Mesorhizobium japonicum MAFF 303099: one gene and its partner. Each later gene encodes a partner of the first gene's protein in a complex. Links are inferred from orthologs where the notes say so. Each region holds a gene or a part of one and is shown on either strand. Other genes may lie near its edges.

Region 1 (4,867 bases):
AAAAGCGCCACCGCGACGACCAGGATGCCGCGCGCGGCGCCGTAGAGGAAACCGAGCGTGCGGTCGAGCGCGCCGATGCGCGAATCGATGATCCAGTCGGCGAGCTTCATGGTGATGACCGAGACGACGATCAGCGCGATGATGAAGACGACGCCGGCGGAGGCCGCCATGGCAATCTTTTCATTCTCGATGTAAGGCTTCAGATAGGGCAGGACCGGCTTGTAGAAGAAGAAAGCCGCCGCCGCCGCCGCCGCCCACGAGACGACCGACAGGACCTCGCGCGAAAAGCCGCGAACCATGGCGAGCATCGCCGAGACCAGGGTGAAGCCGACCAGGATTCCGTCAAGCAGCGTAATCGGCATGTCTTTCGCCCCACTCCGATTCTTTTTTCACGGCTCGGCGAGCCGCGTCATTCTTCTTCGTCCACGCGGCTTCGACGTGAGCCGGCTATGCGCGCCACGAGGTCGGCAAGCTCGGTGGGCTGGAAAGCACCGGCCCCGATCCCTCCGGCAAGTTCCTCGCTGCCCAAGGGCAGAACCGCACTACCAAAACCCAGCTTTTCGGCTTCCTTGAGGCGTTGCTGCGCATGCGCGACCGGCCTCACGGCACCCGACAGGCTGATTTCGCCGAAATAGACGCAATCGGCGGGAAGGGCAAGACCGGTGAGCGAGGAAACCAGTGCGGCGGCGACCGCGAGATCGGCCGCCGGCTCGCTGATGCGGTAGCCGCCGGCGACGTTGAGATAGACGTCGTGCTGGCCGAATCGAACGCCGCAATGCGCCTCCAGCACCGCCAGGACCATCGATAGTCGCGCACCGTCCCAGCCGACCACTGCCCGGCGCGGCGTGCCGAGCGAGGATTGTGCCACCAACGCCTGGATCTCGACCAGAACGGGCCTTGTGCCTTCCATGCCGGCGAAAACGGCGGCACCCGGCGACTTGGCATGCCGCTCGCCGAGAAACAGCTCCGAGGGGTTGGAGACCTCGCGCAAACCCTTGTCCGACATTTCGAAGACGCCGATCTCGTCGGTCGGCCCGAAGCGGTTCTTCACCGTGCGCAGGATGCGGTAGTGATGGCCGCCTTCGCCCTCGAAATAGAGAACGCCGTCGACCATGTGCTCGACCACGCGCGGGCCGGCGATCTGGCCTTCCTTGGTGACATGGCCGACCAGCACGATCGCGGCACCCGTGGATTTCGCATAGCGGATCATCGCCTGGGCGGCGGCGCGCACCTGGGTGACTGTACCTGGCGCCGAATCGGCAAGGTCGGTCCACAGCGTCTGGATGGAATCGAGAATGACCAGGTCCGGCCGCTTGCCGTCGGCGATCGTGGCAAGGATGTCCTCGACATTGGTCTCGGCCGCCAGTTCGACTGGTGAGTCGGCGACGCCGAGCCGCTGCGCCCTCAGCCTGATCTGCGCGACGGCTTCTTCGCCCGAGACATAGACGATACGGTGGCCTCGCGACGCCAGCGCGGCGGCGGCCTGGGTGAGCAGCGTCGACTTGCCGATGCCGGGATCGCCGCCGACCAGAAGTGCGGAGCCGCGCACGAAGCCGCCACCGGTGGCGCGATCCAGTTCGCCAATACCCGAAATGATGCGCGGCGCGTCCTCGATGTCGCCGGAAAGCGTGGTCAGCACCACCGCGCGGCCCTTGCGGGCGTTGCGCATATTGGCTGGCCCCGAGCCGATGCCACCGGAGGTGCCTTCCTCGACCAGCGTGTTCCATTCGCCGCAGGCATCGCATTTGCCGGCCCAGCGCTGATGCACCGAACCGCAATTCTGGCAGATGAACTGGACGCGCGATTTGGCCATCAGGCGTGGCCTGCCGTCAGATACGCGCACAAAGGTGCTGGAAGGGTCGAGGCCTGTCTCAAAAGGTCACTCAAACCTCTCCGCAATATGATGCTCTTCCGCCAGATCGGAGAAGCGGGTGAATTCGCCGTGGAAGGCGAGCGTTACCGAGCCCGTCGGGCCGTGGCGCTGCTTGGCGACGATGACCTCGGCCTTGCCGCGCATCTCGTTCATCTCGTTTTCCCACTTGACGTATTCCTCGGTGCCAAGCTTGGGCTCGCGGTTCTTGAGATAATACTCTTCGCGGTAGACGAACATCACGACGTCGGCGTCCTGCTCGATCGAACCGGATTCACGCAAGTCGGAGAGTTGCGGGCGTTTGTCTTCGCGGCTTTCGACCTGACGCGACAGCTGCGACAGCGCGATGATCGGCACGGCGAGCTCCTTGGCCAGCGCCTTCAGGCCTGTGGTGATCTCGGTGATTTCCTGCACGCGGTTCTGCGAAGCCCTGGCGGATGAACCCTGCATCAGTTGGATATAGTCGATGACGATCAGGTCGAGGCCGCGCTGGCGCTTCAGGCGACGCGCGCGGGCGGACAGCTGCGCAATGGAAATACCGCCGGTCTGGTCGATGAAAAGCGGGATCTTCTGCATGGTCTGCGAACAGGCGACCAGCTTTTCGAAGTCCATTTCGCTGATTTCGCCGCGGCGGATTTTTGACGACGAGATTTCCGTCTGCTCGGAAATGATACGGGTCGCTAGCTGTTCGGACGACATTTCGAGCGAAAAGAAGCCGACGACGCCGCCATTGGCCGCCTTGAACGAACCGTCGGCCTGCTGCGCTGGCACGTAGGCTTCGGCGATGTTGAAGGCGATGTTGGTGGCGAGCGACGTCTTGCCCATGCCCGGGCGTCCGGCAAGCACGATCAGATCGGACGATTGCAGGCCGCCCATGCGGCGGTCGAGATCGCGCATGCCGGTGGCAAGACCCGACAGGTGGCCGTCGCGCATATAGGCGGCGTTGGCCATGTCGACAGCGGTCTTGACCGCGTCGGTGAAGCTCTCGAAGCCACCATCGTAGCGGCCGGTTTCGGCCAGTTCGAACAGCCGGCGTTCTGCGTCCTCGATCTGCTCGGAGGGCGACATGTCGACCGGCGCGTCATAGGCGATGTTGACCATGTCCTCGCCGACGGTGATCAGCGCGCGGCGCGTGGCAAGGTCGTAGATGGCGCGGCCATAGTCGGTGGCGTTGACGACGGTGACGGCTTCGACCGCCAGGCGCACGATATATTGCGCCACCGTCATGTCGCCGACCTTTTCGTCGGCCGGCAGGAAGGTCTTCAAGGTGATCGGCGTCGCCACCTTGCCCATACGGATGAGCTCGGCCGCGATCTCGAAGATCCTGCGATGCAGGGGTTCGTAGAAATGGCCCGGCTTCAGGAAGTCGGAGACGCGGTAGAAGGCATCGTTGTTGACGAGGATCGCGCCGAGCAGCGCCTGCTCGGCCTCGATATTGTTCGGTGCCTCGCGATAGAGCGGTTGCTCCGCCACACCGAATTTCCGCGCTGCCTCTGCCATGATATCCCCGATTTCAAAACCCACCTTGCCGTAGCAGACCACGTTAAGGGCGGGTGAAGATTCGTCGTCCTCTCCTGCTTGTTCACAGCACAAAAAAATCGGTGGAAAGAATCCCGATTGACTCGAATCAGGCGGCTAACCGTAGCGAATCCGCATCAGGAACAAAACAGGAAAATACACTGCCGCAAGGTCGGACGAGTCTAGTCGCGCAGGGTGCGATGTTCGGCGAGTTGATCGAGACGAGTCTTTAGGAAACGTCGTTCTGCCGGCTGGCGGGTCAGGTCCAGCGCCTGCTGGTAAGAGGCGCGTGCGGCTTCAGTCAGGCCTAGTCTGCGCAACATGTCGGCGCGCGCCGCGTGCGCCAGATGGTAGCCGTCGAGGCCACCCTGTTCCAGTGCCGCTTCGATCGCCGTCAGACCGGCTTGCGGCCCGTCGCGCATGCCAAGGGCGGCGGCACGGTTCAGCGTGACCACCGGGGAGGGGGCGACGCGCCTCAGCACGTCATAAAGTGCAACGATCTGGGTCCAGTCGGTGTCCACCGTACCCGCCGCTTCCGCGTGGATGGAGGCAATGGCCGCCTGGAGGATGTAGGGTCCAACCCGTCGTGAAGCGAGCGCCCGCCCAATGAGGCCGTTGGCTTCGCTTATCAGCCCGCCGTCCCACAGCGACCGGTCCTGATCCTCAAGCAGGACGATGTCGCCATTGGCATCGACCCGCGTCGCGCGCCTTGCCTCATGCAACAGCATCAACGCCAGCAGCCCGTGTGCTTCGGGCTGGTCGAGCAAATCCACCACCAGTCGGCCGAGGCGGATCGCCTCTGCGCACAGATCCGCCCGCGTCAGGCTTGGTCCCTGCGTTGCCGCGTAACCCTCGTTGAAGATCAGGTAGATCACCTGCAGCGCACTTTCGAGGCGTGCCGGCAACGCGCTGCGGTCGGGCACTTCGTAGGGGATGGCCTCGTCGCGGATCCTTGCCTTGGCCCGCACGATGCGCTGGGCAATGGTCGGCGCCGGCGTCAGATAGGCGCGGGCAATCTCTTCGGTAGTCAAGCCGCCCACCTCGCGCAGCGTCAAGGCAATGCGTGCGTCCGGCGCCAGTGCCGGATGGCAGCAGACGAAGATGAGCCGCAGTTGATCGTCCGCTATGTCTTCAGGCGTGATCGGTTCCGCTATCTGTTCGCTCAAGGCCAACAGTTCCGGCAAAGTGCCGGCCAGCCGCGCTTCCCGGCGCCAGCGATCGATGGTTCTGAAGCGGCCGGCCGAGACCAGCCAGGAATAGGGATTGGCCGGCAGGCCTTGGCGCGGCCACCGCTCGGCGGCGGCGGCGAAGGCCTCATGCAAGGCCTCCTCCGCCGCGTCGAACCCGCCGAGCAGGCGGATCAAGGTCGCCAGCACGCGCCGTCCCTCGGTGCGATACACCGTCGCCAGGCAGGCATGCGTGCTGGCGGCGCTCACAGTACCGGCCGGGGCTGGCTGAAGTCGACGACCGGACGGACTT
Region 2 (3,938 bases), 4.5 Mb from region 1 along the record:
TGGCGGCCTTGATCATCTTCTTGACAGCATCATCGGAAAGGTCGAGCAGAGGGCCATCGGTGGCGCCTTCGCGTTCGGTCTCGACCTCTTCCTTTTCCTTAGTCGCCATAATTTTTATCTTCTCCTAGCGGCCAAGCTTTGGGGCCGCGTAAGCTGTCGGACCAGTCAAATCGGATACGCTCGTTTTTTAAACGCGCCTCACCGGGCCACTAACCGCATCATCTCTTTTGTTTGGTGCATGCCGTCATCCCAAAACCGGTCCCACTCTTGGGCGACATGCATTAAGTCCAGATTAACCCTGATATCTGTGGCAGGCTGCCTGCCTGTCCAGTGACCAGTACCTCACATCGCTCATTTCCCGTCGGCGCGGGTGCGGGTTAACGTTTCGAATCGTCCTGATTCCGCCATTCTGTCGGAAGGTCAAGCGCCTCTGGCATGATTCGCATGAAAAAAGCGAATCAATTACCCGACTTAGCGCGCCTTGCTTCCCTGGGAAGCCTGGCCACGCTCTCATTCCTGTACTCAGCTGCACTTAGGCTCGCCCAGCCCTGCCCGACGAAACGCCGAATCCTTCGATCAGCGCTTCCGTCGCCTGTACATCCTGAAATTGCGCCTGAATTTCGATCAGATGGCGGAAGTTTTCGTCCGAGGGATCTGCTTCGAGCGCCGCTTCCGCCTGTTTCAGTTCCTTATGTAAGGTGCGCGCGCTGCGCTGCAAGTGCAGCGCCTGGTTCAGGGCGTCGCGGGCGTCGTCGAGTGCCGCCGTCTCCAGCGCGGGCCATTGCCGCGCCCGCCGGATCAGGCCGACGGCGCGCTCCCAGATCTCGGCGCAGCCGGCACGCTCGATCGTCGCCACCACGGCGTGGCGGTCATTGGCCATGTCATGCGCCATCGCGTCGAGGATGGCGGCGTGCAGCCGCTGCAATTCGGAATTGGCGAGGTCGAGAAATTCGACATGGGCGAAATTCTCGTCGATCAGCGGCGGATGGTTGACCAGCGCCACGAGGATCGTCGCCTCGCGCACCGACATGCCCTCGCTGCCGCGCTTGACCAACGCCGACTGGCCAAGGCTTTCGGTGATCGCCATGCGGCCGCCGCCAGGCTTGGCGAATTGGCCACCGGGTGCGGCTGCCTTGCCCTGTCCTGGTTTCCAGTCCTGGCGCCCTTGCCGCGCATCGCGCTGCGAGCCGAAGAAGCTCTTTTCGCGCTCACGCATTTCCTGCTGGTAGTGATAGCGCGTGCTTTCGTCGCGGATGCGGCTGGCGAGTTCCCGCAGCGTCTTTCCCAGTTCCGCCCGTCGCTCAGGCGTGTCGAAGACACCGCCCGCCGTCTCGCGCATCCACAACAGGTCGACCAGCGGCCGCGCATCGGCAAGCACCGCGCGGAAAGCGTCCGGCCCCTCGGCCTTGACGAGGTCGTCGGGATCCTTGCCTTCCGGCAGCAGCGCGAAGCGCGCCGAGCGCCCGGCCTGCACCGATGGCAGTGCCAGATCGGCTGCACGCCATGCCGCTTTCAGCCCGGCCTTGTCGCCGTCGAAACACAGCATCGGTTCGGGCGCCATACGCCAAAGCAATTCCAGCTGGTTTTCGGTGAGCGCCGTGCCGAGCGGCGCCACAACATTCTCGAAGCCGGCCTGCGCCAGCGCGATCACGTCCATATAACCTTCGACGGCAATGACCGTGCCGTCCTTGGCGAGTGCCTTGCGGGCGCGGGCGAAATTGTAGAGCACATTGCCCTTGTGGAAGAGCTCGGTGTCGGGCGAGTTCATGTATTTGGCCAGCGCATCGGGCGCCAGCGCCCGGCCCCCAAAAGCGATGATCTTGCCGCGCGAATCCGGAATCGGGAACATGATGCGGTCGCGGAACCAGTCATAGGAGACCGGAATGTCGTCGCCGTGTCGTACCAGCCCGCAGGCTTCGATATCGGCCTTCGGCACGCCTTTTGCCGCGAGATGCTCCTTGAGCGCATTGCGGCTGTCCGGCGCGTAGCCCAGCCGGAACGACTGCTGCGTTGCCGGCGTCAATCCACGGTCGCGCAGATAGGCGCGGGCCTTTGCGCCCTCAGGCCCCTGCAGCCGTTCCTGGAAAAAGGCGGTCGCCATCTCCATGACGTCGGTCAGGCTCGCGCGTTCCTTCTCGCGCCGTTCCTCCTGGGCGTCGCGCACCGGCATCGGCACGCCGGCCATGTCGGCGATCTTCTCGACCGCTTCAGGGAAACTCATTCCGTCGAGTTCGGTCAGGAATTTGAAATGATCGCCCGAGACCGAGCAGCCGAAACAATGGTAGCGGCCCTTCTTGTCCTCGCAATGGAAGGACGGGCTCTTCTCGCCATGGAACGGGCAGCAGGCCCAAAAATCGCCACGCGACGCATTGGTCTTCCTGCGATCCCACGCGACGCGCTGGCCGATGACCTGTGAAATCGGCACGCGGTCGCGGATCTCGTCGAGAAAGGCGGGTGGAAAGCGCATTGAGGGAACTCGTTTCCCCACCATATAATCATGCCAGCTAAATCCGACGACCCCCAATGCTGGCCATACCCGGTTTCCACAGGGCAAAAAGACGGCGGCCATACGGACCGCCCTCCTTTCCAGGCTAGCGCTGGACGCTTACTGCGCGGCAAGCGCGCCGAAGATGACGCCCGAGAGGATGCCGACCAGCACATAGTCGTTGCCGACGCGGATCCATTCCTGGCCGCGGCCGGGACGATGCAGGCCGTAGCGGCCATAGTCGCGGATCGGCTGGTGCTGCCTCCAGCCGGAATATTTCTGGCCGTTGCGCCAGTGGTTCCGCTTCACGACGACCTTCTTCTTGAAGACGCGCTTCCTCACATCATTGTGGTGGCCCGGCTTCTGCCAGTCGACCTTGGTGTAATTCGACTGCGGCGCGACCGGCGCGTTCGTCGGCGCGGCCTGGCCGGCAAGTGACGTGGCGGCCATCATCGAGACGGCGAGGACAGAAAGAACGATGCGCTTCATCAGAGATCTCCTTGGTTGTCGATGCCCGAGGAATAGCGACCGGAGGATGAACTGAAACTGAACACAGGCATTACAATTGTGTAATGAAATCTTCGTCTTATTGCCGATATTTGAACATCACCGCAAAGACAACATCGACCCCCGGCAAGAGCGGCCGTTCGCCAGACCGGCCAGGGCGTGGCCGTGCGACCATTTGCGTACCCATCCATTCCCGACACGGCCTGTCGCGCCACGACGGCCCCTTGAAATCGACAAAGTTTTATTATCCGGCTAAAATATTCCGGCTATTATCCACAGTGCCATGACCATGATTCGAACCCTTGTTTTTCCGCCTGTTCGCCGCGCCGTCCGCACCGCGTGCCCTGTCCGCATGCAGGCGCCGACATGAGCGGTTCCGTCGTCCTTCTGCATCTGGCCGGCGCCGTGGCGCTGATGCTGTTTGCCACCCGCATGGTGAAGACCGGCGTCGAACGCGCCTATGGCGATGTGCTGCGCCACAGGCTGCGCGCCACCATGCGCAATCCGATCATGGCGGTGCTGGCCGGCACCGGCCTTGCGATCGCGCTGCAGAGTTCGACCGCGGTCACCCTGCTGGTCGGCTCCTTCGCCGGTTCCGGCATCGTCTCGGGTGCGGCCGGCCAATTGGCGGTGCGCGGCGCCGAGATCGGCTCGGCGCTTGTGGTCAAGCTGCTGACTTTCGACCTCACGCTGCTGGTGCCGCTCTGCCTAATCACCGGCACGGTGATGTTCATGGCCACCGAGCGGCGCGACTGGCGCCAGACCGGCCGCATCCTGGTCGGCATCGGCCTCTTGATCCTGTCGCTGGAGATGATCGGCCAGGCATCCGAGCCGCTGCGCAACAGCCAGCTGATGCCGGTCATCATCAACTACTTCTCCAGCGATTCCATCACCGCCTATCTCCTGGCGGCGCTGATCACATGGCTGTTCCAGTCGAGCATCGCCG

The links. Proteins that work in one complex are often made in the same cells at the same time.
Region 2: the proteins of MAFF_RS31885 (region 1) and dnaG are in contact, whole or in part, in a crystal structure (PDB 2R6A), measured with the Geobacillus stearothermophilus proteins. The link is inferred for Mesorhizobium japonicum MAFF 303099 from one-to-one orthologs. Residues at the interface, in WP_033016901.1 of Geobacillus stearothermophilus: Ser13, Glu15, Ala16, Gln18, Glu91, Leu92, Asp94, Ala95, Val96, Pro97, Thr98, Ala99, Ala100, Asn101, Tyr104, Tyr105, Ile108; in WP_049624496.1 of Geobacillus stearothermophilus: Lys456, Leu457, Leu458, Pro459, Ala460, Asn463, Ala464, Leu467, Leu535, Leu536, Ile537, Ala538, Gln544, Glu545, Asp548, Tyr549, His552.

Annotation. Positions count from the first base shown.
Region 1 is NC_002678.2:6,481,247-6,486,113, forward strand. The notes cover bases 1,126-4,024. They hold MAFF_RS31885 (replicative DNA helicase), read right to left. Parts: upstream 3,371-4,024; coding sequence 1,880-3,370; downstream 1,126-1,879. Other genes in these bases: radA (DNA repair protein RadA), read right to left, coding at 1,126-1,813; MAFF_RS31890 (RNA polymerase sigma factor), read right to left, coding at 3,571-4,024. Also shown: MAFF_RS31875 (CvpA family protein), read right to left, coding at 1-362; more of radA, read right to left, coding at 410-1,125; more of MAFF_RS31890, read right to left, coding at 4,025-4,824; MAFF_RS31895 (YciI family protein), read right to left, coding at 4,821-4,867. UniProt on the Escherichia coli protein: The main replicative DNA helicase, it participates in initiation and elongation during chromosome replication. Travels ahead of the DNA replisome, separating dsDNA into templates for DNA synthesis.
Region 2 is NC_002678.2:2,002,000-2,005,937, forward strand. The notes cover bases 1-2,954. They hold dnaG (DNA primase), read right to left. Parts: upstream 2,468-2,954; coding sequence 533-2,467; downstream 1-532. Other genes in these bases: rpoD (RNA polymerase sigma factor RpoD), read right to left, coding at 1-109; MAFF_RS10825 (RcnB family protein), read right to left, coding at 2,606-2,954. Also shown: more of MAFF_RS10825, read right to left, coding at 2,955-2,974; MAFF_RS10830 (Na/Pi cotransporter family protein), read left to right, coding at 3,359-3,938. UniProt on the Escherichia coli protein: RNA polymerase that catalyzes the synthesis of short RNA molecules used as primers for DNA polymerase during DNA replication.